DNA from 3 places in the Xenorhabdus siamensis genome. Region 1 is predicted to be linked to each of the others. Evidence: predicted binding sites of a transcription regulator. Region 1 holds the regulator's gene; each other region holds the start of a gene.
The links. Region 1 encodes PurR, which represses purine synthesis genes. Its sites were predicted from a motif close to CANGCAAACGTTTGCNTG; they were not measured.

Region 1 (10,765 bases):
GCTTGGCAGTTTTGGCGAACCTTTCATGTACAGCAGGATTGGGTTTTCTTGAATCTGGCGTTCGATTTTCTCAATTGTCGTCATTTTTACTTCCTTAAACGGCAGGCGCTGTTTATCAGCATCAGAAAAGATTGATTCAGAATACCACTTTCTGATGCAGATTTGCTACCGTGAACACACGCCTGCAAATTTTTTGTTCTGAACAATAAGTTGTAATTAGTTGATATTTTCATCCTTAATAAATATTAAAGTCAGTAAAATTGAATGCTTCTACGTCAGAATGCCACTAAATAACATCATTTCCCCTGTTATTTAGCAGAAAAATTGTTAAGATAATGACCAAACAAAATAGCAACATGATAATAAGCTAAAATTTGCTCTATCCATGATTAGTACGCTACAAGTCATGGTTTATAAAGCCAAAAACCCGATATTAAAAGGAGTATGCAATGTCTTTTGAATTACCAGCATTACCTTATGCTAAAGATGCCTTAGAACCTCACATCTCAGCAGAAACTCTGGAATATCATTACGGCAAACACCACAACGCTTACGTTGTAAACCTGAATAATCTGATTAAAGATACTGAGTTTGCCGGAAAACCACTGGAAGAAATTATCAAATCCTCTGAAGGCGGTATCTTTAATAACGCAGCACAAGTCTGGAACCACACCTTCTATTGGCATAGCCTGTCACCAAATGGTGGTGGTGAACCAACTGGTAAAGTTGCAGAAGCTATCAATAATTCTTTCGGTTCTTTTGCTGAGTTTAAACAGCAACTTACTGATGCAGCACTGAAAAACTTCGGTTCTGGCTGGACATGGCTGGTTAAAAAAGCCGACGGCAGTCTGGCTATCGTCAATACCTCCAACGCAGCAACTCCATTGACTGGTGAAGATAAGCCAGTTCTGACTGTTGACGTATGGGAACATGCCTATTACATCGATTACCGCAATGCACGTCCTCAATATCTGGAGCATTTCTGGGCTCTGGTTAACTGGAAATTTGTGGAAGAAAATCTGGCTTAATTAACCCGCCAGTTAAAATGACAAGGGTAAGTTTTTCCGATCCAACACACTTAATTTCATTTAGTAAGTGCCCCTTGAATAGTGAAAAACTTACCTTTACTTGCCGCTAAAGTAAAACAGACAGCATTTCACCTTGATATGGTTTCCTGACCTTGATTAGATCAGGCAAAGTCCCCCCAGAAAAACAATCATGATTAATGCACTACAAGCGGTCAATAATCCCAATTTCAGATCTGTATCCATAAGCCATCCTCACCATGAAAATTAAGACTCCGCGACACCATAAATTTTGTTTGGCTATTTACCTCAGAGGTTAAAAAAAACCACACTGTGGTATTTAATGCATATACTTTATAGCATTGATTACTACTTTCACTTTTGCGCTAGATCAGACAAAATTCAGGGTTTATCACTAAATTAGTGTCAGTTATCTTCCTATATATAAATATAATACTGGCAAATGATTAACAAAGATCTATATCCAGATGAAGGGTATACAAATTTAGACCTAAGGTCAGGAGTCCTTTTTATCATGGCAACGATTAAAGATGTGGCCAAACGCGCTGGTGTTTCAACCACAACCGTATCCCATGTTATCAATAAAACCCGTTTCGTCGCCGAAGATACAAAGGCCACAGTGTGGGCTGCCATTAAAGAACTGAATTATTCTCCCAGTGCCGTTGCCCGTAGCTTGAAGGTTAATCACACCAAATCTATCGGACTACTGGCAACATCAAGTGAAGCACCTTATTTTGCTGAAATCATTGAGTCTGTCGAAAATAGTTGTTATAGCAAAGGTTATACTTTGATTTTATGTAATTCCCATAACAATCTCGACAAACAAAAAGCTTATCTTGCTATGCTGGCACAAAAACGCGTCGATGGTTTACTGGTTATGTGTTCTGAATATCCCCAACCATTATTGGGAATGCTGGAAGACTATCGCAACATTCCCATGGTAGTCATGGATTGGGGTGAGTCCAGAGGAGATTTCACTGACGCAATTATCGATAATGCCTTCCATGGTGGTTACTTGGCCGGTCGATATCTGATTGAACGTGGTCACCGTGATATTGCTGCTATTCCCGGATCATTGGCCAGAAATACCGGAGGCGGACGTCATCAAGGTTTCCTCAAGGCGTTGAAAGAAGCAAATATCACTATTCGGGAAGAATGGATTGTTCAGGGGGATTTTGAGCCTGAATCTGGTTATCAGGCGATGTATAAAATCTTAAGCCAAAAACACCGCCCTACGGCCGTGTTTTGTGGAGGAGATGTGATGGCGATGGGGGCTATCTGTGCGGCTGACGAGATGGGGTTACGTGTTCCACAAGATATCTCCGTTATTGGTTATGATAATATTCGCAATGCCCGTTATTTCACACCAGCGCTGACAACGATTCATCAGCCTAAAGAGCGTCTGGGGCAGATGGCTTTTTCCACGTTACTTGATAGGATCATTAATAAACGTGAAGATGCACAAACTATCGAAGTCCATCCGCGCCTTGTTGAGCGTCGCTCTGTTGCAGATGGCCCTTTCATTGATTATCGTCGTTAACAATTAATCCTCTTGTAGCCATTCAGCATTGAGTGTTGCACTATCTCCAAGATAATCAAGCAACCAGCTTAATGCAGGTGAATGGCTTTTTTGCGACCATGTCAGGCAACATGGGCTATCAGGTAATGGTTGTTCAAGTTCAAGCAAGCTGAGTTTTCCTCGACGAATAAGCGGCAAAGCACGATGTTTAGGCACCATTCCCACACACAGCCCATCCATCAGACAAGCCAACCCCGCATTCCAATCAGGGACAACTAACCGCCGTTGATTATCCAAAGCCCATGTATTACGCTTGGGCAAATTACGTGAAGTATCTTCAAGGCACAAGCTAGGATAAGCCCTCAATTGGTCATCATTTAATCTTTCTGTTATAGAAGTTAACTCATGCTCAGGGCTGACAACACATAGCCACGGCATAAATCCCATATCCCTGAAACTATATCGTTCCCCGACCGGAGAAGCGCGAGTGGCACCAATAGCAACATCAACGCGCCCATCCACCAGTGCATCCCATACCCCATTAAAAACCTCAGGATAAATAAATAACTCGATATCTGGAAAATGGCGGTAAAAATCCAGAATAAGCTGGCGTGTCCGTTCTGGTTTCACCACTTGATCAACAGCGATACTGAGCTGCCCACGCCAACCATTCGCCACTTGCTGACATTGATGACGAGTATGATACATTTTTTTGATAACAGAACGCGCTTCCTTTACAAAGATAACTCCTGCTCCAGTCAATTCCACATCGCGATGGCGGCGTTCAAATAAGGGCACTGCCAACCATTCTTCAAGTTGTTTTATTGTATAACTGATGGCAGAAGGTACGCGGTGAAGCTCTGATGCAGCTGCACTGAAACTTCCTGTTCTGGCTACAGCATCAACAACTTCCAGAGAATATTCAGACCACATATTTCTTCCTTTTAATTTTTTTCACAGCATTATGCAAATAATACCGTTTCACAAGCAAAAAATACGCCATATAAAATAAGCCATATATTTTCTTATCAATTATCACATCGATTTATTGACACAATGACTACAAATAAAAACCCTGTACCATTTATGTTTTATCTCGCTGGCCTAAGTATGCTTGGCTACTTAGCTATTGATATGTATCTGCCCGCTTTTGATGCCATGGCAAAAGACTTAGGTACATCAGAAGGAGCTATTAGTGCAAGCCTCAGCGTTTTTCTTGCTGGTTTTGCTGTTGCCCAGCTTTTATGGGGGCAATTATCTGATCGTCTGGGAAGAAAACCTGTTCTTCTTACCGGTTTGTCTCTGTTTTGTCTTAGCTGTTTAGGAATACTTTGGATAACAGATGCAACTCAATTACTTATTCTGAGATTTATTCAGGCTGTGGGTGTCTGTTCTGCTGCTGTTTCCTGGCAAGCTTTAGTCGTTGATAGGTATGACGCTGAACGCACAAAACGTGTTTTTGCCATGATTATGCCACTGGTCGCACTTTCCCCTGCCCTTGCCCCTTTACTCGGTGCTTGGTTATTGTCACATACAGGTTGGAGAACTATTTTTCTTGTTTTAATGGCTGTAACACTAGTTCTGCTTATACCAACATTTTTACTGGCAAGTAAACGCGCACCTATTGACACCAACATTAATGAAAATAAAGTTTCTTTCTTCACCTTATTGAAGTCTTCAACCTTCAGCGGAAATGTGTTGATTTATGCTTCCTGTAGTGCTGGTTTTTTTGCCTGGCTAACGGGTTCACCAACAATTTTGACCAATATGGGTTATGATGCCACAGATATTGGCTTAAGCTATATTCCACAAACTTTGGCATTTATGCTCGGTGGATATGGTTGCCGTATTTTATTGGAAAAAGTCAAAAGTGAAACCATATTTCCAATTTTGCTGATAGGCTATGCTGTCAGCATGGTAATCATCTATTTAATTGCCCGGATTTATCCTTCTTTCATGCTTATTCTTATTCCTTTCTGTGTTATGGCCGTCATGAATGGTGCTTCTTACCCTATTGCTGTAGCAAATGCACTTTCTGTTTATCCAAAAGATGGCGGTAAAGCGGCTGCATTACAAAATGCTTTACAATTGGGTCTTTGCTTTATTGCCAGCATGTTTGTTGCTATGTTTATGAAATACCCGCTTCTGTCTACCACGACAGTAATGGTTTCGACTATTATCCCAATGATAATAGGTTATTGTTTGCAAAAGGAAAAAATAAACGATGATCATTAGTTATATATTAAAAAATTACGCCTAAAGATAATAACTAAGAATATTCTCATCTAAAGGTCATACCATAATATGACCTTTAAATTATTGTTTAAATATTATTTCACTCATATACTCATACAGATTCTTTATTCTAAAAAACTCGGAATTTGAGGTTTCTAAAGGCAATGAAGCTCTCTTTAATTTCAGGATGAATCAGCATCTCTGCCTTTGAAACATTTTCTGCTTAATTTCAGGTCAATCCATTTTTGTTTTAGGATAATAAATAACCTATCACAAAGATATACCTCAAAATTCCATCAAACAAATGTTGGAGAGTCTATGAGTTCATCTTTCGTTGAAGGAAAAAAAACAATTACTGACCAGTGGCATAGGATCGCCAATGACTTGCTTCGAGAAGCGGATGTTGAAATCAACGGTAAGCGTCCTTTTGATATACAAGTCAAAAACCCTGATTTTTATAAAAGAGTGTTAAAACAAGGCTCTTTAGGATTGGGCGAAAGTTATATGGATGGTTGGTGGGATTGTGAACGTTTGGACATATTCTTTTATAAAGTCTTAAGAGCAGGCCTGGAACATAGAATCCCTAAAAATATCAAAGACATCCTGAAGATTATTACCTCCCGCGTATTTAATTTACAATCTCCCAAACGAGCTTGGATCGTGGGTGAAGAGCATTATGATTTAGGTAATGACCTATTCACGCTCATGCTTGATCCCGACATGCAATATTCCTGTGGTTACTGGAAAGATGCAAATACTTTGGAAGAAGCTCAATCTAATAAGCTCCGGTTAATTTGTGAAAAACTACAGTTATCACCAGGCATGACTCTTTTGGATATCGGATGTGGATGGGGTGGGCTGGCCGCCTATGCTGCCAAACACTATGATATCTCCGTTACCGGTGTTACCATTTCTGTAGAGCAACAAAAATACGCTCAAGATCGCTGTAAAGATCTGGATGCTAAAATCATTCTTGAAGATTATCGTGACCTGAATCTACAGTTTGACAGAATTGTTTCCGTTGGCATGTTTGAACACGTTGGCTATAAAAATTACGCCAATTATTTCGATATAGTACGTAAGAACCTGAAACCTGATGGACTTTTCTTACTTCATACTATTGGTTCCAATCAAGATAAAGTCAGTGTCGATGCATGGATCAGCAAATATATTTTCCCTAATGGCCACTTACCATCAATTGCAAAGATCGCCAAAGCCAGCACAGGAAAGTTCGTTATGGAAGATTGGCATAACTTTGGAGCTGATTATGATCGTACCCTGATGGCATGGTATGAGCGTTTTATCGCGAACTGGAGTAAGATAGAAAATAACTACAGCCCTCGCTTCAAACGAATGTTCAGCTATTATCTGAACGCCTGCGCTGGCGCATTCCGTGCCAGAGATATTCAACTATGGCAAATCATGTTCAGCCCGCATGGAATTGAAAATGGGCTGAGAGTTCCTCGATGATATTGTTTGCAACAGCTTTCTAAAGCTGTTGAAAAGCTACAGTGCACACCTCTGTAGCTTTTTTCATTAATATTTTTTCATTAATATAAGCAGCGTTAACTACTCTTCCAATTGGGATAATACTCTTTGCTGTTCTTTTTGCGCCATGAACCGTTCAACAGTATCTACAATTGCTTGTGTCTGTGGATCAATTTCAATATTTACTTTTTGTCCAATGCGTTTTTTGCCCAGTGTCGTACGTTCCAACGTTTCTGGAATCAAATGAACACAGAAACGATTATTTACGACATCTCCAATCGTTAGGCTGATCCCATCAATACCAATAAAACCTTTATGCAGGATATATTTCATTAACTGCTTATCATAAATACGGAACCATATTTCATGGTTATTTTCCGAAGTAAAAATTTTAGCAATTTCAGCCGTCGTAATGACATGACCGGACATCAAATGCCCACCAATTTCATCACCAAATTTTGCTGCCCTTTCTAAATTTACTAAATCGCCAACTTTAAGCTCACCGAGATTAGTCAAACGCAGTGTCTCTTTCATCAAATCGAAACTAATCAAGTCGCCATCTATTTTGGTGACAGTCAAACAACAGCCATTATGGGAAACGGAAGCTCCCGTTTCAATTTCGGGTAATAATTCAGCCGGAAATTTAACTACATGAGTCCGAAAGTGTGTTTTTTCTTCAATAGCAACTATAGGCGCTTTTCCCTGGACAATGCCTGTAAACATGGGAAACCTCTTTCATCGTTTTGCATGATAAGTTAGTGTAACGTACTCATCTCTTTTAGACACTATTTCGGTTGAGAGTTATCTTCGATTTGGTATAAATATCGTGCAATGATTGGCTTAATAAAATGAGTCCTATACAATACTTGAGTTAACAAGAGATTACTTTTCAAACAACTTCGTTTGCTCGCAGAAATGTTCCTTGTTCTTCTAATTAATTTTTAATCAAAAAAGGTGTAGTACGTGCAGAAATATTTAAATGAAGCGCGTAGTTTGCTCGCTCTGGGGATCCCCGTCATCATCGCTCAATTTTCACAAACTGCGATGGGTTTCGTAGATACAGTTATGGCTGGTAAAGCTGGCGCAGTCGAGATGTCAGCGGTTGCTATTGGAACATCAATCTGGCTGCCAGCGATTCTGTTTGGTCAAGGCTTGTTGATGGCCTTAACACCAATCGTTGCGCATATAAATGGCTCAGGCCAGAGAAAAAATGTCGCCAGTCAAATCCAACAAGGTTTTTGGCTGGCAACGTTTCTCGCTATTTTCATTATTACAATATTGTATAACTGCCGCTTCATTATAGAAGCACAACATAATGTGGATCCTATCCTGGCACAAAAAGCTGTAGGTTTTATTCACGCTATTATGTGGGGAGCGCCTGGTTGCCTGTACTACCAGGTTTTACGCAGTCAGTGTGAAGGGCTGTCAAAAACCAAACCAGCAATGGTTATTGGTATTTTAGGATTATTGGTTAATATCCCCGTCAACTACATTTTCATTTACGGTAAATTCGGTGCACCGGAACTTGGCGGTGTGGGTTGTGGTGTTGCAACAGCGGCCGTTTACTGGGTAATGTTCCTGTTACTACTTGCCTATGTCAAACACGCACCTTCTCAGAAAGATATCCATACGTTTGACAATTTTGCCCGTCCTAACTGGCAAGCACAAAAACGCATTACTCTGCTTGGCTTACCCATCGCTCTGGCTATGTTCTTTGAGGTTACGTTATTTGCTGTTGTATCCCTACTGATCTCCCCTCTCGGCGTAATTGCTGTTGCAGGGCATCAAATTTCTCTCAATTTCAGTTCATTGATGTTCATGTTTCCGTTGTCATTTGGTATAGCGGCAACTATCCGTGTAGGTTATAACCTTGGGCAGAAATCAACCGAAGGCGCTAAAATATCAGCTTATACCAGCCTTGTTGTTGGTTTGGTAATTGCCTGTATAACAGCAACCTTCACGATTCTATTCCGTGAACCAATAGCAATGATGTACAACAATAATTCTGAAGTTGTCACTTTGGCATCTCATTTGATGCTGTTTGCTGCTATCTATCAGCTTTCTGATTCCGTTCAGGTGATTGGTTCCGGGGTATTGCGCGGATATAAAGATACACGTTCCATTTTCTTTATTACTTTCATCGCATATTGGGGTTTCGGATTACCGAGTGGTTATATACTAGCATTAACCAACTATGTTACTGAACCGATGGGGCCACAAGGTTTCTGGATTGGATTTATTATCGGATTAACTGTAGCTGCAATCATGATGGGCAGCCGGATTTGGTGGTTACAAAAGCAGCCTGATCATACGGTTCTGGCATATTCTACTCGATAATTCAGTGTATTAGATTATCATCTCAAGGGGAAAAAGTTGTAAATTCACACTGATAGATGTAAATGCGAGCAATCGAACACGAATTTGCATTTTTCCCCTTGCCAGACAGCTCAGTGATCGTTAATATTCGTCCCCGTTGTCAGCCACGGAAATTTAGCTTGCGTCCGTAGCTCAGTTGGTTAGAGCACCACCTTGACATGGTGGGGGTCGGTGGTTCGAGTCCACTCGGACGCACCAAATATTCGGTTGACAAAAAATTCAGTTTTATGTGCGTCCGTAGCTCAGTTGGTTAGAGCACCACCTTGACATGGTGGGGGTCGGTGGTTCGAGTCCACTCGGACGCACCATCTCTTTATGGTTTTGCCTCGTTTCTTCGCTTTTAACTCTCTTCATTTGTAATCTGGTTTTCCCATTTATTAAATGTCATATAGTTGTCATAATCTGGTACTGGAAATCCCTACTTATTCTCACACCCAACTGAAATAACAACTATCCGATTCGATACTATTGCGCAACAACCTACTGATTTTCCTAACTTGTACGTGAGTATTTTTTGTTCTTTTAACATAAATCTTTTCGAGAACTCTTTTTTTAATTCATTTCACAGAAATTAGTCTCTATAATACGCATTATCATAAGTTGAATGGTTTCAGCCAATTGATTTACCGAACTCAGAAAAAGTGACAAATGATTAATCGTTCCAAGTCCACATGTCCATACATGCCTGGCTTCACAAAAAACAACCATTTGACATTTTCTGCCACCCGTTTTCTATTATGTTGCGCAACTAACAATGCCAAATTAACAAAGCCAAATGATACTGGCTATAATGTCAATGGTTGGTGATTCACTCTTTTTAATTCATAAAAACCAGTAGATAGATTGTCATGAAAAAAACCAAAATTGTTTGTACTATCGGACCAAAAACTGAATCCGAGGAAAAACTAACCGAACTGCTTAACTCAGGCATGAATGTTATGCGCCTGAATTTTTCTCACGGTGACTACGAAGAACATGGTCAACGCATTAAAAATCTTCGTGCGGTTACTGCAAAAACCGGCAAAAAAGCAGCTATCTTACTGGACACCAAAGGCCCTGAAATCCGAACCATGAAGCTGGAAGGTGGTAATGATGTTTCTCTAACGTCTGGTCAGACTTTCACCTTCACAACAGATCAATCCATCATCGGTAATAAAGAATGTGTTGCTGTAACCTATCCAGGTTTACCAGCGGATTTATCTGTGGGTAATACCGTATTGGTTGACGATGGCCTGATTGCTATGGCAGTAAAAGGTATCACCGAAACTGAAGTCATTTGTGAAGTGTTGAATAACGGTGACTTAGGTGAAAACAAAGGCGTCAATCTGCCAAATGTTTCTATCAACCTGCCTGCACTGGCAGAAAAAGACAAGCAAGACCTTATCTTTGGTTGTGAGCAAAGTGTTGATTTTATCGCAGCATCTTTCATTCGTAAGCGTTCTGATGTTCTGGAAATCCGCGAACACTTAAAAGCCCACGGCGGGGAACACATCCAAATCATTTCCAAAATTGAAAATCAGGAAGGTCTGAATAATTTTGATGAAATTCTGGAAGCTTCAGACGGTATCATGGTTGCCCGTGGTGATTTGGGTGTTGAGATCCCCGTAGAAGAAGTGATTTTCGCGCAGAAAATGATGATAGAAAAATGTAATTCTGCACGCAAAGTTGTCATCACTGCGACTCAAATGCTGGATTCCATGATCAAAAATCCACGCCCTACCCGTGCTGAAGCAGGCGACGTTGCCAATGCAATCTTAGATGGTACTGACGCAGTGATGCTTTCCGGCGAAAGTGCTAAAGGGAAATACCCTGTTGAAGCCGTCTCTATTATGGCAACCATCTGTGAACGTACAGATCGTGTTATGGGTAGCCGAATCGAAAATACCAAGACTCAGAAGTTACGTGTTACCGAAGCGGTTTGCCGTGGAGCGGTAGAAATTGCCGAAAAATTGGAATCACCTCTGATTGTTGTGGCGACTTATGGTGGTAAATCTGCAAGATCTATCCGTAAATACTTCCCTAATGCCCCTATTCTTGCACTGACTACCAATGAAATTACTGCTCGTCAGTTGTTACTAGTTAAAGGTGTCTTTACGCAAGT
Region 2 (10,765 bases), on a different contig from region 1:
TATATCAATCAATTTAACTTCATATATTGGTTAGCCAATTTATCGAGAAAAACAAATAACTTATTATTCATCTCACTATAATCATGGGAGCGTAGTATTTCCGGTGTTTGAACAAATGTATACTTATCCGCTTTACTAAGGTCTTTTTCTGAATTTTGGATAAGCAATTCAACTACCTCTGTAGTCAGTTCCATATGACACTGGAAAGCATAAACCAAACTTTGGTATTCAATAATCTGTCTGGGGCAACCTTCACTATAAGCGATAATTTTTGCATCCTGAGTCAAACCCGGCATGTCGTTATGCCAATGCCCAACTTCAAGACGTTCACCGAAATGAGTAAATTTATCATTTTTTAAACCTTCCGCAGTAAGCATAATAGGATACTTTCCTATTTCTTTCTCAGGACTATGCTCAAAAGCAGCCCCTAATGCTTCTCCAATTAACTGTGCACCAAGACAGACACCAATAACGACCTTATCTGATGCAATCGCTTTTACAATAAGTTGCTTTTCCGCTGCTGCATCAAAATGTGCACAGTCAGTCGTTGTGGTTGCGGGACTTTGCGGCCCTCCCATTACTATCAGAAAATCAATACCCTCAACTGAATCTGGTAATTTATCGCCGAGATAAACCCGTGAAAATGTAGTCTGATATCCTCTTGCGTTAGCCCAATCTTCATATGCCCCTGGCGCTTCAAAATATTCATGTACCACAAAATGGATTCTTATCACTTTATCACCTTAAAAAAGGATTAAATTATTCCAGCGGATGTCTCTAGCTAATATAAAAAAGCAGTGGGGGAGTGGCTCTCAACACTGCTTTTATTTCTAATCGATTTGATTCTAAATCAATTAAACAACACTATGATTAACGATAATCTTCAATTGGTGCACAAGAGCAATGCAAGTTACGATCCCCATACACATCATCAAGACGTTTCACCGACGGCCAATATTTATTTGCTTTTGTCTCTGCTGTCGGGAAAACGGCAATTTCACGGCTGTACGCATGCTCCCAGTCAGCAATCAGCTCATCCTGAATATGTGGTGCATTCACCAGCGGGTTATCTTCCAGTGGCCAATCACCTTCCGCCACTTTTTTGATTTCTTCGCGGATTGCTAGCATTGCATCAATAAAACGATCAATTTCAATCTTACTTTCTGATTCTGTTGGCTCAACCATCAGAGTTCCGGCGACAGGGAATGACATGGTTGGTGCATGGAAGCCATAGTCAATCAAACGCTTGGCGATATCCATTTCATTGATGCCGAATTCTTCTTTCAGTGGGCGAATATCCAAAATACATTCATGGGCAACGTAACCATTGCGGCCAGTATAAAGGATTTCATAAGCACCTTTCAGACGAGCAGCGATGTAGTTTGCATTCAGGATCGCAACCTGACTGGCTTGTTTCAACCCTTTTGCTCCCATCATGCGGATATACATCCAGCTAATCGGCAGAATAGATGCACTGCCGAATGGTGCAGCCGACACGGCACCCGATGTAGTTAATGATCCCATTTCCACCACGGAATGCCCCGGAAGGAAAGGGGCAAGGTGTTTTTTCACACCAATCGGCCCCATACCCGGACCACCACCGCCATGGGGAATACAGAAGGTTTTATGCAGGTTCAGGTGTGAAACGTCAGCACCAATAAAGCCCGGCGTTGTGATCCCAACCTGAGCATTCATATTTGCACCGTCAAGATAAACCTGCCCACCATTTTGATGAATAATGTCGCAAATCTGGCGGATGGTTTCTTCATATACACCATGGGTTGATGGATAGGTAACCATGATACAAGCCAGTTCATCACGGTATTTTTCCGCTTTTTCACACAGGTCTGCCAAATCGATATTGCCTTCTTTATCACAATTCACCACAACCACCGTCATACCTGCCATATGTGCAGATGCTGGGTTTGTGCCGTGGGCTGAGCTTGGGATCAGGCAGATATGACGGTGTTGTTCACCACGGCTGGCGTAGTAATGACGAATTACCAGTAAGCCAGCATATTCTCCTTGAGCACCAGAGTTTGGCTGCATAGATACCGCATCATATCCTGTCAGTAATACCAACCAATGTGAGAGCTGGCTAATCAATTGTTGATAACCCTGTGCTTGTTCTGACGGGCAGAAAGGATGCAGGTCAGTAAATTCAGACCATGTGATTGGTATGATTTCAGCAGCCGCATTCAGTTTCATTGTACATGACCCTAATGGGATCATCGCCTGATTCAGTGCCAGATCTTTACGTTCCAGGCTATGCATATAGCGCATCATATCTGTTTCGCTATGATAACGGCGGAAGGTATCATGTGTCAGAATTTCATCACTGCGCAGCATTGAAGTCGGTATAGATTGACTGTTTTCTGATATTTCACTATCAAGAGCATCAACATCTAACACGGTTTCAGCACCAGTTAAAACCTGATACAGGGTTATCAAGTCTTCACGGCTGTTTTTTTCACTCAATGACACGCCAACGGCACCAAGAATATCAGTCCGTAAGTTGATTTGTGCTTTTTCCGCTCGTGCCAGTACTGATGCCTTATCAGCGACTTCTACAGCCAATGTATCAAACCATGTTTTGTGACGTAGCGTTATGCCCGCTTTTTGTAGACCTGCAGCTAAAATATCGGTCAATCGGTGAATGCGCCCCGCAATTCTTTTCAGACCTTCAGCACCGTGGTAAACCGCATACATACCAGCAATATTTGCCAGTAATACCTGTGAGGTACAGATATTGGAATTCGCCTTTTCACGGCGAATATGTTGTTCACGTGTTTGCATTGCCATACGCAATGCCCGGTTGCCAGCGGCATCGCGGGAAACACCGATAATACGACCCGGCATTGAGCGTTTATATTCCTCACGGCAAGCAAAGAATGCAGCATGTGGGCCACCGTATCCCATTGGAACACCAAAACGCTGTGCTGAACCAAAGACAATATCAGCGCCCTGTTTACCCGGCGCAGTCAGCATAACCAGTGCCATAATATCAGCGGCAACACTGACAATAATTTTTTGCTGTTTCAGTTTTGCGATAAGATCACTGTAATCATGGATCTGACCTGTAGTACCAACTTGTTGCAGCAAAACACCAAAAATACCCTCTAGTTCCAGTACTTTTTCTGCTTTATCAACAATGACATCAAACCCGAATGTTGCCGCTCGCGTACGTACTACATCTAATATCTGTGGGTGAACATCATCAACTACGAAGAAACGCTCCGCATTTTTCAGTTTACTAACCCGTTTTGCCATTGCCATCGCTTCGGCTGCTGCTGTGGCTTCATCCAACAAGGATGCTGAAGCAAGATCTAATCCGGTCAGATCGATGGTGACTTGCTGGAAATTCAGCAAGGCTTCTAATCTCCCTTGAGAAACTTCAGGTTGGTAAGGCGTATATGCTGTATACCAACCGGGATTCTCCAGTAAATTACGCAAGATAACCGGCGGTAGTATTGCAGGGGCATATCCCATACCGATATAAGATTGATAACGTTTGTTCTGACTTGCCATTGCTTTCAGTTCAGCCAGTGCCTGTTGCTCTGTCGCACTTTCGCCCACTGCTGGTGGCTCTGGCAATGCGATATCACAGGGAACAATTTTATTAGTGAGATCGTCAAGAGAGTTCGAGCCAACCATTGCCAGCATTTCTTTTTGCTGTTCAGCAGAGGAACCAATGTGGCGACGGATGAATTCACCTTGATTTTCAAGTTGGATTAGAGTCTGGATCATTGATAATAATTTCCTGAAACTAGCTAAAAACGGCACACATAAAAAACGCCCCACTCACTGTATGGCGTTGGCGACATAGGTGATGTGGGGCGGTGATTACTACTCTTCTTCTTCCAATAGTGACCGATAACTTTCTGCATCCAGCAGGTTGGTCCATTCACTTTCATCAGTAACCTTGATGCGGAATAACCAGCCTTCGTTATAAGGCTCTCTATTCACTAATTCAGGCGAACCTTCTAAAGCTGGGTTGACTGCGATAACTTCACCACTCAGTGGTGCGTAAATATCGGAAGCCGCCTTGACTGATTCAACGACTGCACAATCATCACCACTGTTTATGACCGCTCCGATTTCAGGCAAGTCAACGAATACCATATCACCCAATAACTGCTGAGCATGTTCGGTAATACCCACGGTATATTCGCCATTTCCTTCAGAGCGAATCCATTCGTGTGATTCGGTATATTTTAATTCAGTTGGTACATGACTCATCGGTTCCATCTCCTTATTTTTATTAATTAAAATGTTGCGACCAAAATCATCCTACAAGCGATTTTCCCATCCTGACAAAAACCGGTTTTACAACCTGAACCGGCATCTCGCGATTACGGATCTGGACAATCGCCTGTTCTCCAACCCCTTGCGGCACCCTAGCAAGGGCAATACTGAATCCTAAGGTAGGTGAGAACGTCCCACTGGTAATAACACCAAAACGTACTTCACCCGTTTTATCTGTGAAACTAACTGTTAACCCACTGCGCAAGACGCCTTTTTCACGCATGATTAACCCAACCAATTGTTCTGCCCCAGCTTCACGCTGTTTCAACAGGGCTTCACGGCCAATAAATTGGCGCTCTTCCGGTGCCCATGCAATCGTCCATCCCATATTCGCAGCCAAAGGTGAGATGGATTCATCCATTTCCTGACCATAAAGGTTCATACCGGCTTCAAGACGCAGTGTATCCCGTGCGCCTAGTCCCGCTGGTTTAACACCTTCTTTCAGTAACTGCTGCCAAAAATCAACAGCTTGTTCCTGAGGCAATGCAATTTCATAACCCGCTTCACCGGTATAACCCGTAGTTGCGATAAATAAGTCACCAGATTGCACACCAAAGAAAGGTTTCATACCTGCAATGGATTGGTTTTGCTCATTATTTAATAAAGACTGAACTCTGGATTGCGCGTTAGGACCTTGAACTGCAATCAACGCCAAGTCATTACGAACGGTGATCTCAACAGGGTATTTTTCCGCATGTTGTTGGATCCAGGCCAAATCTTTTTCACGTGTCGCCGAGTTAACGACCATGCGATAAAAATTATCAGTGAAAAAATAGACAATCAGGTCGTCAATAACACCACCGGAAGCATTAAGCATACCGGTATAAAGCGCCTTACCTTTTTCAGTCAGCTTAGCAACATCATTTGCCAGAAGATAACGGAGAAAATCACGGCAACCTGCACCGTGCAAATCCATAATGGTCATATGGGAAACGTCGAACATACCTGCGTCAGTACGCACGGCGTGATGCTCGTCGATTTGTGAACCGTAGTGAAGGGGCATCATCCAGCCATGAAAATCCACCATGCGCGCCCCGCATGCCAGATGCTGATCATATAGTGGGGTGTGTTTTGACATTATTTCCCTCTTTCCATTTTTGACATGAAAACGTTCTTGATCTGAATAACATACATACGGCGTATTAACCGGCAAATGTTGGATCATGAAGCAAAGAAGCGGTTAATGACGCAAACGATACCTTGGACTAGAAGTTATCACTGAAAATAGAAATGAACCATAAAATAAATTATCAACATAACAATGATACCTTCAAAAACCCTTCATTATCATGCGGAATTTTTTTCTATTTTATTGTGTGAGAACGCTAAAAAATGGCAGTAATATGTAAAAAATATTCTTTTTTTTATTACAAATAGACTAAAGTGTGAAGCAAACTAACTGAATACACTTTAGCCTGTTATAAAAAAAAACTAATCCCAAACAAGAGGAAGAATTAGATTTTTTCAACTGAAGAGGTTTGAGTAATCAACCAATCCGGCAGATCATGAAGACCCGTCGCATGACGGAGTAATTGTGGCTTTACTCCGGGGAAACGGTTAGCCAAAGTCAGCCCTACATCACGAAATAATTTCTTGACAGGATTATTCCCATCAAATAGCTGCCGAAATCCCTGCATACCAGCCAGCATAACAGCCGCACTGTGTTTACGGCGACGCTCATAACGACCAAGATAGAGATATTGACCGATATCTTTGCCTTGCTGGTTCAAACGGATCAATTCTCCGATCAACTCTGCTACATCCATAAACCCCAGATTAACTCCTTGCCCGGCCAATGGATGGATTGTATGTGCTGCATCTCCCAATAAAGCTAACCGATGTGCAGCGAAATTACGAGCATAACGTCCTATTAATGGGATAGTCTGACGGTCACTGATCAACTCACACTGCCCCAATCGCATGTCAAAAGTAGCACTCAATTGCCGGTTGAACAACTCAGTCTCCATTGTCTTGCGCTGTTGCGCCGCTTCCGCAGGCAATGACCAGACAATAGAACATAGGTGAGGATCAGAAAGTGGCAGGAAAGCAAGAATACCATCCCCATGAAAAACCTGGCGCGCAACCCCCTGATGAGGCTCCACAGTACGAATGGTAGCGACCAATGCATAATGTTCGTAATCCCAGAAAGTCAATGGGATATCTGCATGCTGACGTAACCATGATTGAGCACCATCTGCACCAACAACTAGCCGTGAAGTCAGCATTCGCTCATCGGACAGGGTAATAAAGGCTTCGTTTTCTCCCCAGGCAACATTCTTAAGAGAAACAGGGGCAAACATGGCTACATCAGATAAACTTTCAGCCTGTTGCCAAAGAGCCTGTCGTATCACATTATTTTCGATAATATGTCCAAGATGATTGAGGCCATTTTCCGCCGCATCAAACTGAATACGACCGAAGCTATCCTGATCCCAGACTTCCATCCCCTGATAAGGGCTGACACGCATTGCGAGGAGCTTCTGCCAGACACCGAGATGGGTTAATAACCGTTCACTGGCTGCATTGATGGCAGAAACACGCAACGCATATTCATCATCGGTATGAAAAATACTGCTTGGTGGATGCTCTTCTACAATCGCAATGCGCAAGCCGCTACCATGTAAACCACAGGCCAGCGCAAGGCCAACCATACCGCCTCCTGCGATCACCACATCAAATGATTGCATGTTTTTATTTCCTCTTAAATCTGACTTATTCTGCCGTTGAACGATGGGCGCCCCAACCCAATGTCTGTCGGGCCAGTGTGCCCTTTATCAGTGGCAACATTTCCATCACCATCAGGCCAAGATTGCGTCCGATTCTCAACGGAAAGTAGTCATTGGCAAACAGCCTGACCAACCCATCAGTAATACCGATCGTTGCCTCACGATCTGCAAAGCGTTGTTGTTGGTAACGAGTCAGAACATGATAAGAGCCGATATCGTGCCCCTCAATCGCAGCAGCCGAAATAACCTGGGCTAATGCCATTACATCACGCATACCTAAGTTAAAACCCTGTCCTGCAATTGGATGCAGGGTTTGGGATGAATTACCTACTAATGCCAAACGATGGCTGATCTGCTGGTTAGATGTAGTTAAGGCCAATGGGTAACTGTGCCGTTGACCGGTTTCCAACATTTTTCCCAGCCGCCAGCCAAACGCTTTTTGCAGTTGATGGAGAAACTTAGCATCTTCCCACTGATTAATCTCCACCCATTTATCCAATGGATGACACCAGACTAACGAGCTGCGCCCTTCTGTCATTGGCAACAGTGCCAACGGGCCATGTTCAGTAAAACGCTCAAATGCCCGGCCTCGGTGATGTTCAGATGTCAGGACATTAGCAATGATGGCAATCTGACCGTAATCCTGCTGTTGCCACGGAATATTACAGGCTTTTGCTACGGAAGACTGGCTTCCATCCGCTGCTATCAACAGTTTTCCCGTAAGTTCTTTGCCATTATTCAAGGTAATAAAAACTGAAGTGTCCAGACGCTCAACAGCATTCACTTTAGCTGGACAATAAAGTTTGATATTCGGTGCTTGTTTTAATAAATCAAACAGACGGTTTCCGGCATCGTGCAACTCAATCACGTTACCCAATACCGGAATGTCATAATCGTCGGCCCGGATATTAACAAAACCACTACAACCGCGGTCACTGACATGAACGTGAGTAATTGGGGTCACACAATCTTTCAGTGCAGACCAGACACCTATCTGACTCAAACGCTGACATGTACCATAAGCTAAAGCAATCGCCCTTGCATCAAAACCCGGATGTTCTTGTGTTGGCTCTGCTGATTCAACTAAGGAGATTTGCAACTGTCCCCGGCTCAAAGAAGAAATAGCAAGCGCTAATGTTGCACCAGCCATCCCTCCTCCCACGATAATCACGCTCATTATGACTTGACTTCCTGATTACTGTAGCCCTGTTTTGCCTGTGCCATCAGTGCTTCAATTTCATCAGGATCTTTAACGACATACTCAGTCAAATTCTCATTGCCTGATTCTGTAATCACAATATCGTCTTCAATACGGATCCCAATACCACGGTATTCCGACGGCACATCAGCATCCGGTGCGATATACAGCCCCGGCTCAACAGTGAGTACCATACCCGGTTCCAGAATGCGATCACGATCAACACCGTAATGCCCCACATCATGGACATCCAGTCCCAGCCAGTGGCTTAAACCATGCATGAAAAATTGGCGATAGGCATTAGTCTCGATCAAATATTCCACTTCACCATGCATAATGCCTAGTTTAACCAGCTCTTCAACCATGATGCGCACAACCTGTTCAGTCACTTCACGAATGCTAGTACCCGGTTTATAAAGTTCAAGAGAAACATTGATGGATTTCAGCACAATGTCGTAAATTTCTCGTTGAGGACGGGTAAATTTGCCATTGACCGGAAACGTCCGCGTAATGTCCCCCGCATACCCTTCATATTCACAACCTGCATCGATCAACACTAAATCGCCATCTTTCATACGACGGTCGTTTTCTGTGTAATGCAGAATACAAGCATTTTCTCCTGCACCAACAATAGTGTTATAAGCAGGATAACGCGCACCGTGATAGGTAAATTCATGGTGAATTTCAGCTTCAAGCTGATACTCAAACATATTTGGACGACAGTTTCGCAGAGCTCTGGTATGTGCCTGGGCACTGATTTTCCCGGCTTTGCGCATGATTTCCAATTCAGCTTCTGATTTAAACAAACGCATTTCATGCAGCCACGGACGCCAGTCTGCTATTATTGTTGGGGGACTGAGATTACGGCGGCTATTCTTACGCAACTTATCCAGGGCACTGAATACGATCTTATCAGCATATTCAAATTCCCCCTGAGAGTGATAAACCACATCTAACCCATTCAGCAAGAGGTAGAGTTGTTCATCAATATCATTAAATGGCAAAGCACGATCCACCCCCAGTTTTTCTGGAGCGGCTTCCTGCCCAAGCCGACGACCAAACCAAATTTCTGCGGTGAGATCACGCACTCGATTAAACAACACACTGTGGTTGTGAGTTTCATCGCTTTTAATAAGAATCAGAACAGCTTCTGGTTCATTAAACCCAGTCAGGTAAAGAAAATCACTGTGCTGACGATAAGAATATTCACTATCTGAGTTGCGTGTCGCAGGTGGGGCCGCAAAAATAATGGCCGCACTGGCTGGTGCCATTTTTGACAATAGTACCTGACGACGGGATAAATATTCTTGTTTAGTCATACCCTCTCCTGCAATCTCGTTATTATTAATAATTAGTTAATTACCAATCAATGCAGCGTTGGTTTTTCATCTTTTTGCGTTGTATTGCCTGCTTTTTTGGGCGTCGCCAGTGCAATATAACAAAGCTGCACTGCAACACGGACATATTCCAATACTTCTTCCAGTGCCTGAGATAGCTCTTCTTGATCTTCACCTTCGTCGTATCCCAGCATACCTATATTGCGCAAATCAGTAATAACTTCCTGAATTTCTTTTTTTTCTGTTATTTTTGGATCTGCAACCCCCAATCCCAACAAGAAATGGTTTACCCATCCTGCCAACGCGTCAGCACATGCAAAAACACCAGCTTCATCATCGGGAAGCAGTAAATTAAAATTAAAGTTACTATCATCCAATGATTCGAAAGTGACTTCATACAATTCTCTGATTGACTGTGCGAGTATCTGTGAAAATGCAAGACCATCGTTAGCGAGATCATGTACAAGAGTCTGCCAGCTACTGTCGTGATTTCCACCACATAATAAACCACTTATTAAGCCATGCATCTCTGCGGCTGTCAGTGCAACGGACTGTTGATGCAAAATTTCATCAAATGATTGATAATTAGGTAATGAGTTTTGTATAGACATGTATATTGATCATCGTTGGCGATATAAGTTCATGCTATGCTACCATCAAGGGGAGTCGCTATACCAGACAACATAATCAGGTTGTCTTTTGGTATTGTACGGTAATGATTGGTGTCGGCCTTATTTTTATACCAAAATATGTTTTTTACCCCCCAATAAATTTCGAGTTACAGCTAATAACATATAGCAACTTACAACTTGAAAGCTAAAGGGGTATATCAGAATTAAGGTATCAACAAAGGTATCGATACAGTAATAAATCAGGAAGGTGTCATGTCTGCACAACCAGTAGATATTCAGATTTTTGGGCGGTCATTACGTGTCAATTGTCCACCAGAGCAGATAGAAGCATTACAGGCTGCGGCGGAGGAACTTGATCAGCGTTTGCATAACCTCAAAGAACGCACCAGAGTGACTAACACTGAGCAACTGGTTTTTATTGTGGCACTGAATATCTGTCACGAGTTAGCACAAGAAAAAATGAAAACCCGTGATTATTCCTACAATATGGAACAGAAAATTAAAATGCTCCAGCAGACTATTGAACAGTTCCATACAATAGGCCACATGATATTACTTAAGACTAAA
Region 3 (10,765 bases), on a different contig from region 1:
CAATCATGACAGCACAAACAGAAATAGTAATAAATAAGCCAGTCCAGTGGTAATTTTTTAAGATAATTGCAAATGGATAGCCACCCAGCGCTGCACCCGTATAGGCAAATAAGCCAACAAATCCCGTTGCTGCACCCGCTGAATCTTTATGCGAGCATTCTGCTGCGGCCATACCAATCAATAGCTGCGGGCCAAAAACGAAAAATCCAATAGTAAAAAAACCTAACGATTGGAAAACTAAATCGGTCATGGGCATCAACCATAACGCAGCCACTGATAAAAAAATACCTATTGAAAATATTAAATTAATAGGGCCACGATTGCCGCCAAATAATTTATCAGAACCCCAGCCAGCAACTAGTGATCCTATAAATCCGCCAACTTCAAAGAGCGATACGGCAAAATTTGCACTTACCAAATCATAGTGATGGTATTCAGTCAGATAAAGAGTTACTACAATCACAAATACCATAACAGACAATCGTTGCCATTGATTACCACGGTAATAACGGCCGGCAATCCAAACAATAGGAAGGCTCACTATGCTGGCAGTTAACACGGTAAGCCATTGGGGCTGCCTAATTAATAGCGCCAGACCAATAGTAAGTAGCCATTCTGTACCATATAATACCGGTAAATACCGTTTGGGAATATGCAAAGCGATGCCAAGACGCAAGGCAAATGGAAAAAATAAAATAGCCAGCTCTAAATCATTAACAAAATAGTAGGCTATCACCCACAAACAGAACCACCAGCAAGAAAACAATAACCCGCCGCAAAACGAATTGATCAGGTATCGATACATTAGATATCACTAGAAGCAAAATAATTCGCTAAGCCCACGTTATTTGTCACACCCAATTTACTCATCGCATTAGCCCGATGAACATGGATTGTTTTATGACTCAAGCCTAACTCAACCGCCACCTCTTTAACGTCCATCCCTCTGGCAAGCATTTCTGCTACTTGCCTTTCCCTCTTAGTTAAATGTTGTAATGAAGCAGGGTTATTTTTTGCTGAAGTCAATTTAAGCACAATATCCGGGGTGAAATAACAACCATTATTCGCAATAGTACGTACAGCCTGTACCAATTCATCTGGGCTACAACGTTTACTAAGATAGCCACGTGCTCCCGCCTTTAACGCACTTTCCACCATTGTGGCTGAATCGTGGACACTCAACATAATACAGCCAATACCGGAAGGAATATCCTGTAATAATGAAAGCCCACTTTCATCTGTCATTGAGATATCAAGAATACAGACCATTGCTCCAGATCCAGGAAGCCCATGCCTCGCTTCGGCACACGAACTAAATTCACCAACAACCTCAATATCAGGTTCTAAACTCAATAACTGAGCAAAACCAGAACGTACCACTACATGGTCATCGACTAACGCTACTTTAATCATCGTTATTTATTATCAGATCAGAAAAACTGCATAAATTACTCTCATTAATATAGCTGTGCAATAAACTAAGAGCGGATACGTTTCGCCCAAAGACGCTACTGTGGATGAAACAGTAGCGTCAGAACATTTTCTATAGAATTTACTGTAACTTCCTACTGTAACTTCCTGCTGCTTCGGATTTTTCGCTCTTCAGCAATGGCAACAAAAACAAGTAAGCCGATACAAATAAATGCAGAAACATCAAGTGCCGCAAAAGTGCCTTTCCATCCCGTTAAACCCAAAATAGGCACACCATCTGCAATCATCCCCAAGCCCAATTTAGCAAAGCTGTCACCGATTAAATACGCAAAAGTACCTTTAACACCATCTGCAACGCTAATTGCCTTTTTGGGTACAAAACCAACGGCGGCCACACCAATCAACAACTGTGGGCCAAATACCAAAAATCCGAGTACAAACAGGGAGCCTAAATACATAATCTCGCTGGTTGCATGTTGATAGAATTCAAGGCTAACAATGATTAAGCCTAATGAGACACATGCGACCAGAGCACGACGACCATTTGCCAAATCTGATAAATAACCCCACATTAGCGTTCCCACTAACGCGCCGACTTCAAACATAGTAAAGCCAGAAATCGCAATCTCTTTAGAGTGCCCTAGCTCCTGATATGCATATACTGTTGACCATTGGTCAATACCAATCCGCACGATATAAAGGAAAATATTGGCAAAGCAAAGAAGCCAAATCACTTGGTTTTTCAGGACATATTCAACAAAGATCTCACGCTTGGTCATTTTGTTTTCTTCTGCCGCAATATCTTCTTCGCTGACCTTCTCACCAAACAATTCTTCAACTTTACCCAAACCGTAACTTTCCGGTGAGTCGCTACCGTAACGTAAGCCGATAAAACCGATGATCAACGCAATGATAGAAGGGAAAATAAACATCCCTATCACATGACCGTCAAACAAATAGTTAGCACCAAACAATGCAACCCCTGCAGCGCCTGCACCACCAACGTTATGTGACATATTCCACAGTCCAAGATAAGTTCCCCGCTTACTACGGGGTGTCCATTTGGTAATAGTGGAATAGCTTGCCGGGCCTCCTATACTCTGAAAAAAACCACTCAAAACATAAAATGCTACCATCAAGAAAACACTGATGCCTGAATTGCCCATACTCATACTAAAACCAAGCATGGCAAGGCCAGATAAGATCAACATAAATGGCAAGAATTGCTTAGTATTCTTCCCATCAGCATAGTAAGCGACTAAGGTTTTACCAACACCATAAGTAATAGAAAAACCCAACCCTATCAGACCAAGCTGGGTCATCGACAAACCATAAGTGGAAACCATATCGTTCTGGGCAATATTAAAGTTCTTTCGCACCAGATACATAGCCATATAACCAATAAAAACCACCAAATAGGACTGTATAAAGGGCTTAAACCACATTTTGCGGCGTATTTCGATTGGTAAATCCAACGTCGGTTGACGGACTTGTTCAAGAATTTTAAACATGTGAAATCCTCAGATAATCACGATAAAAAGAGCCTTTTTAATGCAGGTGGAAAAAAAGTGGATCGCTGAAACGCGAAATTTTTCGTAGGAATTGTCGTTACTAGCAGTATAAAGAAGTGATAAAAAGTTGGCTTGAGCTATAGTCTTAGTTAAGCTAGGAATATTTCCTAGCTTTAGGTTTATCTACTGTAAAATGTGAAAAGAGTCACAATCTCTGTGTGATAAGGTGTGATTGGTAGAGAAAAGTACGGCTCAGAAAACAAGTTATTAATTCTTATCTGGCCAACGCCATAACGGTTCTTCTAACATATTTATATCAGTCACATGGGTTTCACCAAGTTGCTTTTTGAGTTGAATATGCTGACAGTGTGAAGATTGCTTTAGTGCCGCAATCAAGACTGGTGAATGTGAAATGACCCACACTTGTGTTTGACTGGATGCCTTTATAATCAATTTAGCTAGTGAAGGCAAAAGTTCTGGATGGAGACTCGTTTCTGGTTCGTTTAATACCATCATTGACGGTGGGCGTGGAGTTAGTAATGCCGCGATCCATAATAAATAACGCAGTGTTCCATCTGACAATTCCGCACCAGAAAGAGGACGGATTAAACCATGTTGCTGAAACTGTATAGTAAACAGCCCTTCTGTGGAGCGAGAAATTGCTACCAAAGCGCCTGGGAAAGCATCATCAACAGACTCATCCAGCAATTGTGCGTCACCAATTTCACGAATTGTTTGCAACGCAGCAGCCAGATCACGTCCATCATGACGCAATACAGGAGTTCGTGTCCCAATCTGCGCCTTACGAGCCGGAGCATCACTATCAGTACGGAAATGATCATAGAAGCGCCAACCACGAATAAATTCACGCATATGAAAAACTTCCGGAGCAGTTAAAGGATCAGCCAGCTGATCAAACATGCTGGTAAAATTGTTAATGTGTCCTGATACGATTTGCCATCTTCGGCCTTCCCGAACCCGGATGATCGGGCCTTTGCGCTCAACCAGTAAACCAGCCGGATGATAACATTCTCCACCCCAAATACCTTCTTGTTTAATTTCAGGATCTAACGCAAAAGCAGACTGTGACGGCTCAGGTAAACCAAGGGAAATAGAATAACCAAATGAATCTGTTGCAAATCCGAGACGTAACCGCTTTACCTCTTTTCTCACTCCCCCTTGCACTACCCCTCCCGCACGCGCTGTTCTCGAAAAAGTTTCCGGCCCTGCCCAAAACGCAGAGTCCAACCCACCTTCAAGTGCCAGAGAATTAACAACACCACCTTGTGCTGTCTCAGATAGCAAGCGTAGTGCGCGGTATAAATTAGATTTACCGCTACCGTTTGCTCCTGTAATCACATTAAGGGGACCAAGTACGATACGAAGATCGCGAATAGAACGATAATTATTGATAGCTAATGCTGAAATCATAATGTTCCAAATGCAAATTATTGGGGGAAATTCACCATATCAGATTTCAACCGCTGTGTATGAGAGGCAGTCGGTATAAGTTTACGATAATCAGTTGAAGGCATAATATCCATAATGATTCTGATCGCTCTAATCGAAGTCCGTTTATTTTTGATTATCCAACATTTTTTTATACTGTTCTATTTGCTCTTTGTTTTCTGCTGCAAACTTTTTCCACTTTGGATTATTTGCTTGTTGCAGGCAAGATATATCAATTCTCTTACAAATAGAGAAGTTGTTAGTTGATAAACTAACTAATTTTGATAACACCACTATAACAACACCTTTCTTATTAGATTCATCCCTATCACCATTAATTGCCTTATTAACTTGGAATACCAGAGACTGGATTACTTGCTCTTTCGCGTTACTTTCTGGTATGCAATCCTTCACAACAGGCTCACCAACGACCGTCCCAACCACTTCGCATGCCAGGGTAATCTTTTGCCCCTTATGTAATTCAAGGACATAATCTTGAAAATTATTACTTAATGTTACATGCACAGTATCTAAGAAACTGCCGGCACTTAATGCAATAAACGATTTACCATCAGAAGGATAATTATTTATACTTTTAATTTTTCCGGAAATAATAACTTTTTTATATTTTAATTCTCTGTTTGCTCTTACTTCATTTTCAGAATATTTTCTGTATAAATCTCTTGCAGTTATGTACTTATATCCATAATCACTGGATACCTTACCGCCAGAAAATAACTTATTGACATCATTATCAACTAAAGATTTCGCAAACCTCGCATCATTCTCAGTAAAAGGAATAATTTTGCTGCTTGCCAACGCCATTTGGCAAAATAATACAGAGGCAATGGCAATACCTATTAACATCATTTTTTTATTCATAATCAACGACCTAATGTGAATATGATAAATTCAATTTTTTGTATGAGACTCAATTCACATTACATTGAATAATAGTCGATGTAAAATATAATATTTAATTATTATTATCACTATATACGTTATTGTTAACTAACAAAGCACATAGAAAAGATAAATATATGCAGGCATAGCAGTTCTCATTGACTGGATGGAACAATCAGTGGATCACATGATGCTATGCCTGTCCATTTTTCGGGAACTTCTTAGCGCTGAAGCAAGTTATTAAATATGGTGGTATATTAAAGTTGGTATATTCCAACAATAGCAACTCTTGCTACAGAGCTATCCAATTCTGTAGCATGGGTTAAAGCATTATTTTCCAATAGACCTAGAAAATCAGCAGCCGAGGTTTTGCTCATATCAATATCCAGCGCGATTTGAGTACTCACTGAAGTGTCATTATTACTATCAACACCATTATAAACAACAATATACTTATCCATACATTCTCACCCCTTATTTTTTCTTATATACGCTACATCGAGTATTTTTTTGCCATTTAATTAATACTTGTTTTAAATTTTATTTAAAACTGCCCTTAGCTTAGAGCCAGAATACATGAATTAATTTATCATCTCGCGTAGCATCTGACTATTACGATTATTTTACCACTTACTATATATTTTTATAATACCGAGAGAAATGACCTGCTAGTACAGTGTGATTTTGTGAGATATGAGTATAAAAAGACCCTGATTTCAGGGTCTTAATTAAAAAATCATGATAATTTGGTGAGACTTAGGAAAGCTTTAGATTATTCCCACTCGATTGTTGCGGGCGGTTTACCGCTGATATCATAAACAACTCGCGATATGCCATTGACCTCATTAATAATACGATTCGATACGCGACCCAGGAAATCATATGGCAAATGTGCCCAATGCGCGGTCATAAAGTCAATGGTTTCTACTGCACGCAGAGATACAACCCAGTCATATTTACGGCCATCGCCCATTACACCAACAGAACGAACTGGCAGGAATACAGTGAATGCCTGACTGACTTTATTATACAAGTCCGCCTTATGCAGTTCTTCAATAAAGATAGCATCGGCACGACGCAGCAAGTCACAGTATTCTTTTTTCACTTCACCCAGTACGCGAACACCAAGACCTGGCCCTGGGAATGGGTGACGATACAGCATGTCATATGGCAGGCCCAGTTCCAGACCAATGCGACGAACTTCATCTTTAAATAGCTCTTTTAGTGGCTCAACCAAACCCAGTGTCATATCTTCCGGCAAACCACCCACATTGTGGTGAGACTTGATCACATGCGCGTTACCTGTCGCAGAGGCCGCAGATTCGATAACGTCTGGATAAATCGTGCCTTGCGCCAGCCATTTGACCTGAGTCTGTTTTGCAGCTTCTTCATCAAATACATCAATAAACACATGACCAATAGTTTTGCGTTTAGCTTCTGGATCATCAATTCCCGCCAGCGCAGAAAGAAAGCGATCTTCCGCTTTAACATGGACAATATTCAGGTCAAATTTACCCGCAAACATTTCCATCACCTGATCGGCTTCATTCAGGCGCAGCAGTCCATTGTCTACAAATACACAAGTCAAACGCTTACCAATTGCACGGTTTAGCAATAGTGCTGTTACAGAAGAATCAACACCACCAGACAACGCCAGAATAACGTGATCATCACCAATCTGTGCACGCAGACGTTCTACGATATCGTCAATAATAGAAGCTGGCGTCCACAGCGCTTCACATTGACAAATATCCAGCACAAAACGTTTCAGGATATTCAAACCTTGATGAGTATGAGTCACTTCCGGGTGGAATTGCACACCATAAAAACGTTTTTCATCATGTGCCATGATAGCAAACGGGCAGCTATCCGTACTGGCTACGGTTGTGAAACCTTCGGGAATAGCTGTTACTTTATCGCCATGGCTCATCCACACATCCAGTATCGGCGTACCTGATTCATTCAGTGCATCCTGAATACCACGAAACAGCTTACTGTCACCTTTGATCTCAACCTGAGCATAGCCGAATTCACGTTCATTAGAATTAGAAACTGCTCCACCCAGTTGCATGGACATGGTTTGCATACCATAGCAAATTCCCAATACTGGCACGCCTGCGTTGAAGACATACTCTGGTGCACGTGGACTATCGTTTTCAGTTGTGCTTTCGGGACCACCAGAAAGGATAATGCCGTTCGGGTTAAATGCACGGATTTGTTCTTCGGTGACATTCCATGTCCAAAGTTCACAATAAACACCAATTTCACGAATACGGCGGGCAATTAGCTGTGTATATTGCGAGCCAAAATCAAGGATCAGAATGCGATGTTGATGGATATTAGTTGTCATTCGAGGTGAATTCCCAAAACAAGTGGCAATAAAACAATAAAAGTCAGTGACCCGCAATTGCGGGCCACCTGAGTAAATAAATTACAAACCTAAACGATAGTTTGGTGATTCTTTGGTAATAGTCACATCATGGACGTGGCTTTCCTGAATACCAGCACCACTGATGCGAACGAATTCTGCTTTAGTTCTCAGTTCACCAATCGTGGCACAACCCGTCAATCCCATGCAGGAGCGCAAACCACCCATTTGTTGATGGACGATATTTTTCAGCAGTCCCTTATAAGCAACACGGCCTTCGATACCTTCTGGCACCAATTTGTCAGCCGCATTATCAGTCTGGAAGTAACGATCAGAAGAGCCTTTGGACATCGCGCCCAAAGAACCCATTCCGCGATAAGATTTAAATGAGCGGCCTTGGTAAAGTTCGATTTCACCCGGAGATTCTTCTGTACCCGCCAGCATTGAACCTACCATCACACAGGATGCACCCGCTGCAATGGCTTTGGCAATGTCACCTGAGAAACGGATACCACCGTCAGCAATGACTGGAATCCCTGTTCCTTCCAGTGCTTCCACTGCATCAGCAATTGCAGTAATTTGCGGAACACCAACACCAGTAACGATACGAGTCGTACAGATAGAGCCTGGACCAATACCGACTTTAACTGCGTTCACTCCTGCTTCTACCAGCGCTTTAGCACCTTCACCCGTCGCTACGTTACCACCGATAATTTGCAGATCAGGATACTTGGCACGAGTTTCGCGGATACGCTGCAAAACACCTTCTGAATGGCCATGGGATGAGTCAATCAACAGCACGTCTACACCCGCGGCAACCAGTGCATCAACACGCTCTTCGTTGCCCGCACCAGCACCAACCGCAGCACCAACTCGCAGACGCCCCTGCTCATCTTTGCAGGCATTCGGTTTACGTTCTGCTTTCTGGAAATCTTTCACCGTAATCATGCCAAGCAAATGGAAGTTTTCATCAACAACCAGCGCTTTTTCAACACGCTTCTCATGCATTTTCTGCAACACGACTTCGCGGGCTTCACCTTCTTTTACAGTGACTAAACGCGCTTTCGGCGTCATAACTGCTGTAACAGGCAGATCCAAATCAGTCACAAAACGGACATCACGACCAGTAATGATACCCACCAACTCATTCGCTTCCGTCACTACCGGGTAACCAGCGAAACCATTACGTGCAGTCAGTTCATTGACTTCGCGCAATGTCGTTTGTGGCGTTACAGTTACGGGATTAGCCACAACACCACTTTCATGCTTTTTCACGCGGCTGACTTCTTCAGCCTGACGTTCGATAGACATGTTTTTATGAATGAAGCCAATTCCCCCTTCCTGTGCCAGTGCGATAGCCAATGCAGATTCCGTCACGGTATCCATTGCCGCAGAAAGCATAGGCACGTTCAGGCGAATAGTAGATGTTAATTGCGTGGACAGATCTGCTGTATTAGGCAGAACTGTAGAGTGGGCAGGAACCAACAAGACGTCGTCAAAAGTTAATGCTTCTTTTTTAATTCGTAACATGGGCAATATCTCACCAAGCTATGTGGCAATAAGGGATAAAATATTGCCGCGGCATTATACAGGCCGTAATCGGTTGCCTCCAGCATTTTCTGAAAAAATTTCTTGATTAGTAATTATGAGTAGTTATTATCAGTCAATTAAGTCCTTGTTTTAAAATTTGATCTAGCTCACATGTCACTGCCAACCAACACTGGAATTTTTTCTGTTAGTCGTCTGAATCAGACGGTTCGTCAGCTATTGGAGCTGGAAATGGGTAGAATTTGGCTAAGTGCTGAAATTTCTAACTTTTCCCAACCTTCTTCCGGGCACTGGTATTTCACGCTGAAAGATGAACGGGCGCAAATCCGGGCAGCGATGTTTCGCAGTTACAATCTACGAGCCGCATTCCGGCCACAAAATGGTCAGCAAGTGTTGGTCAGAGCACAAATCACCCTGTATGAACCACGTGGTGATTATCAACTGATAGTAGAAAGCATCCAACCTGCTGGTGACGGATTATTGCAACAACAATTTGAAGTATTGAAACAGAAACTCGCCGCAGAAGGATTGTTCGAGCAAATCTATAAAAAACCGCTACCCTCACCTGCCAAACGCCTTGGAGTGATCACCTCAGCCAGTGGCGCAGCATTGCACGATATTCTGAATATTCTGAAACGTCGTGATCCTTCTTTACCTATTATTATTTATCCTACTGCGGTTCAGGGTGCAGAAGCTCCATGGCAGATTATTCAGGCTATTGAACTGGCAAATACCCGACAAGAGTGCGATGTTTTAATTGTTGGGCGTGGTGGCGGTTCGTTGGAGGATTTGTGGTGTTTCAATGACGAGCAGGTAGCACGTGCGATATTTCAGAGCCAAATACCTATCGTCAGTGCTGTTGGACATGAAACCGATGTCACAATTGCAGATTTTGTGGCTGATTTGCGTGCTCCGACGCCTTCTGCGGCGGCAGAATTAGTTAGCCGTAATCAAATTGAATTGTTGAGACAAGTTCAGTCCCTGCAACAGCGTCTCGAAATGGCGATGGATTACTTTTTTGCCAAAAAGCAGAGGATTTTTAATGGATTACAACATCGTCTCCAACAACAACGGCCTGATTTGCGGTTGGCACGTCAACAAAATCGTTTATCTGAATTACGTCAAAAATTGATCGATGGTTTATTACGCTGCCTGAAACAAAATTCAATTTCCTATGAAAAATTAAATCAAAGACTTTTACAAAATAGCCCTGAGCAAGAAATACGACATTATAGCCAACATATTCAACAATATGATTTTCGGCTCAAACAGGCAATAGAGCGACAGTTATCCCGTTATAAAGAGAGATTTGCGGTTTCCTGTTCACGCATGGAGGCCGTAAGCCCGTTGGCAACGTTGAGTCGTGGTTATAGTATCAGTGAAACTCCAGATGGGAAGTTGTTGAAGCAGGTTAAACAGGTCAAAGTTGGTGATTCGCTGAAAACCCGATTGCTGGATGGCTGGGTTGAGAGTCAAATAATCCAAGTGAAAAAAGTTAGTCAGAGAAAAAATAACTTATAAAAGTGTCTTATCTGTTTTGTGATAAGTTCCAATA

Region 2: gcvT (glycine cleavage system aminomethyltransferase GcvT) is a predicted target of PurR. The motif match lies at 5,491-5,508, and genes of this name have one in related genera.
Region 3: guaB (IMP dehydrogenase) is a predicted target of PurR. The motif match lies at 9,255-9,272, and genes of this name have one in related genera.

Annotation. Positions count from the first base shown of each region.
Region 1 is NZ_JBBMXE010000007.1:260,129-270,893, forward strand. Features, by position in the region: gene AAC852_RS07895 (Grx4 family monothiol glutaredoxin) at 1-84, opposite strand, end outside; gene sodB (superoxide dismutase [Fe]) at 450-1,028, shown strand; gene purR (HTH-type transcriptional repressor PurR) at 1,561-2,586, shown strand; gene punR (DNA-binding transcriptional activator PunR) at 2,590-3,498, opposite strand; gene punC (purine nucleoside transporter PunC) at 3,622-4,800, shown strand; gene cfa (cyclopropane fatty acyl phospholipid synthase) at 5,119-6,270, shown strand; gene AAC852_RS07925 (riboflavin synthase subunit alpha) at 6,370-7,011, opposite strand; gene AAC852_RS07930 (MATE family efflux transporter) at 7,252-8,625, shown strand; tRNA gene AAC852_RS07935 (tRNA-Val) at 8,786-8,862, shown strand; tRNA gene AAC852_RS07940 (tRNA-Val) at 8,896-8,972, shown strand; gene pykF (pyruvate kinase PykF) at 9,513-10,765, shown strand, end outside.
Region 2 is NZ_JBBMXE010000002.1:90,751-101,515, forward strand. Features, by position in the region: gene AAC852_RS01375 (type 1 glutamine amidotransferase) at 9-731, opposite strand; gene gcvP (aminomethyl-transferring glycine dehydrogenase) at 871-3,747, opposite strand; gene gcvH (glycine cleavage system protein GcvH) at 3,847-4,239, opposite strand; gene gcvT (glycine cleavage system aminomethyltransferase GcvT) at 4,286-5,383, opposite strand; gene ubiI (FAD-dependent 2-octaprenylphenol hydroxylase) at 5,760-6,992, opposite strand; gene ubiH (2-octaprenyl-6-methoxyphenyl hydroxylase) at 7,018-8,208, opposite strand; gene pepP (Xaa-Pro aminopeptidase) at 8,208-9,548, opposite strand; gene AAC852_RS01410 (YecA/YgfB family protein) at 9,596-10,177, opposite strand; gene zapA (cell division protein ZapA) at 10,451-10,765, shown strand, end outside.
Region 3 is NZ_JBBMXE010000006.1:137,019-147,783, forward strand. Features, by position in the region: partial or broken gene AAC852_RS06715 (MFS transporter) at 1-520, opposite strand, end outside; gene uhpA (response regulator transcription factor UhpA) at 805-1,413, opposite strand; gene uhpT (hexose-6-phosphate:phosphate antiporter) at 1,566-2,942, opposite strand; gene AAC852_RS06730 (AAA family ATPase) at 3,210-4,373, opposite strand; gene AAC852_RS06735 (OB-fold protein) at 4,518-5,273, opposite strand; gene AAC852_RS06740 (hypothetical protein) at 5,552-5,755, opposite strand; gene guaA (glutamine-hydrolyzing GMP synthase) at 6,067-7,644, opposite strand; gene guaB (IMP dehydrogenase) at 7,726-9,192, opposite strand; gene xseA (exodeoxyribonuclease VII large subunit) at 9,364-10,731, shown strand.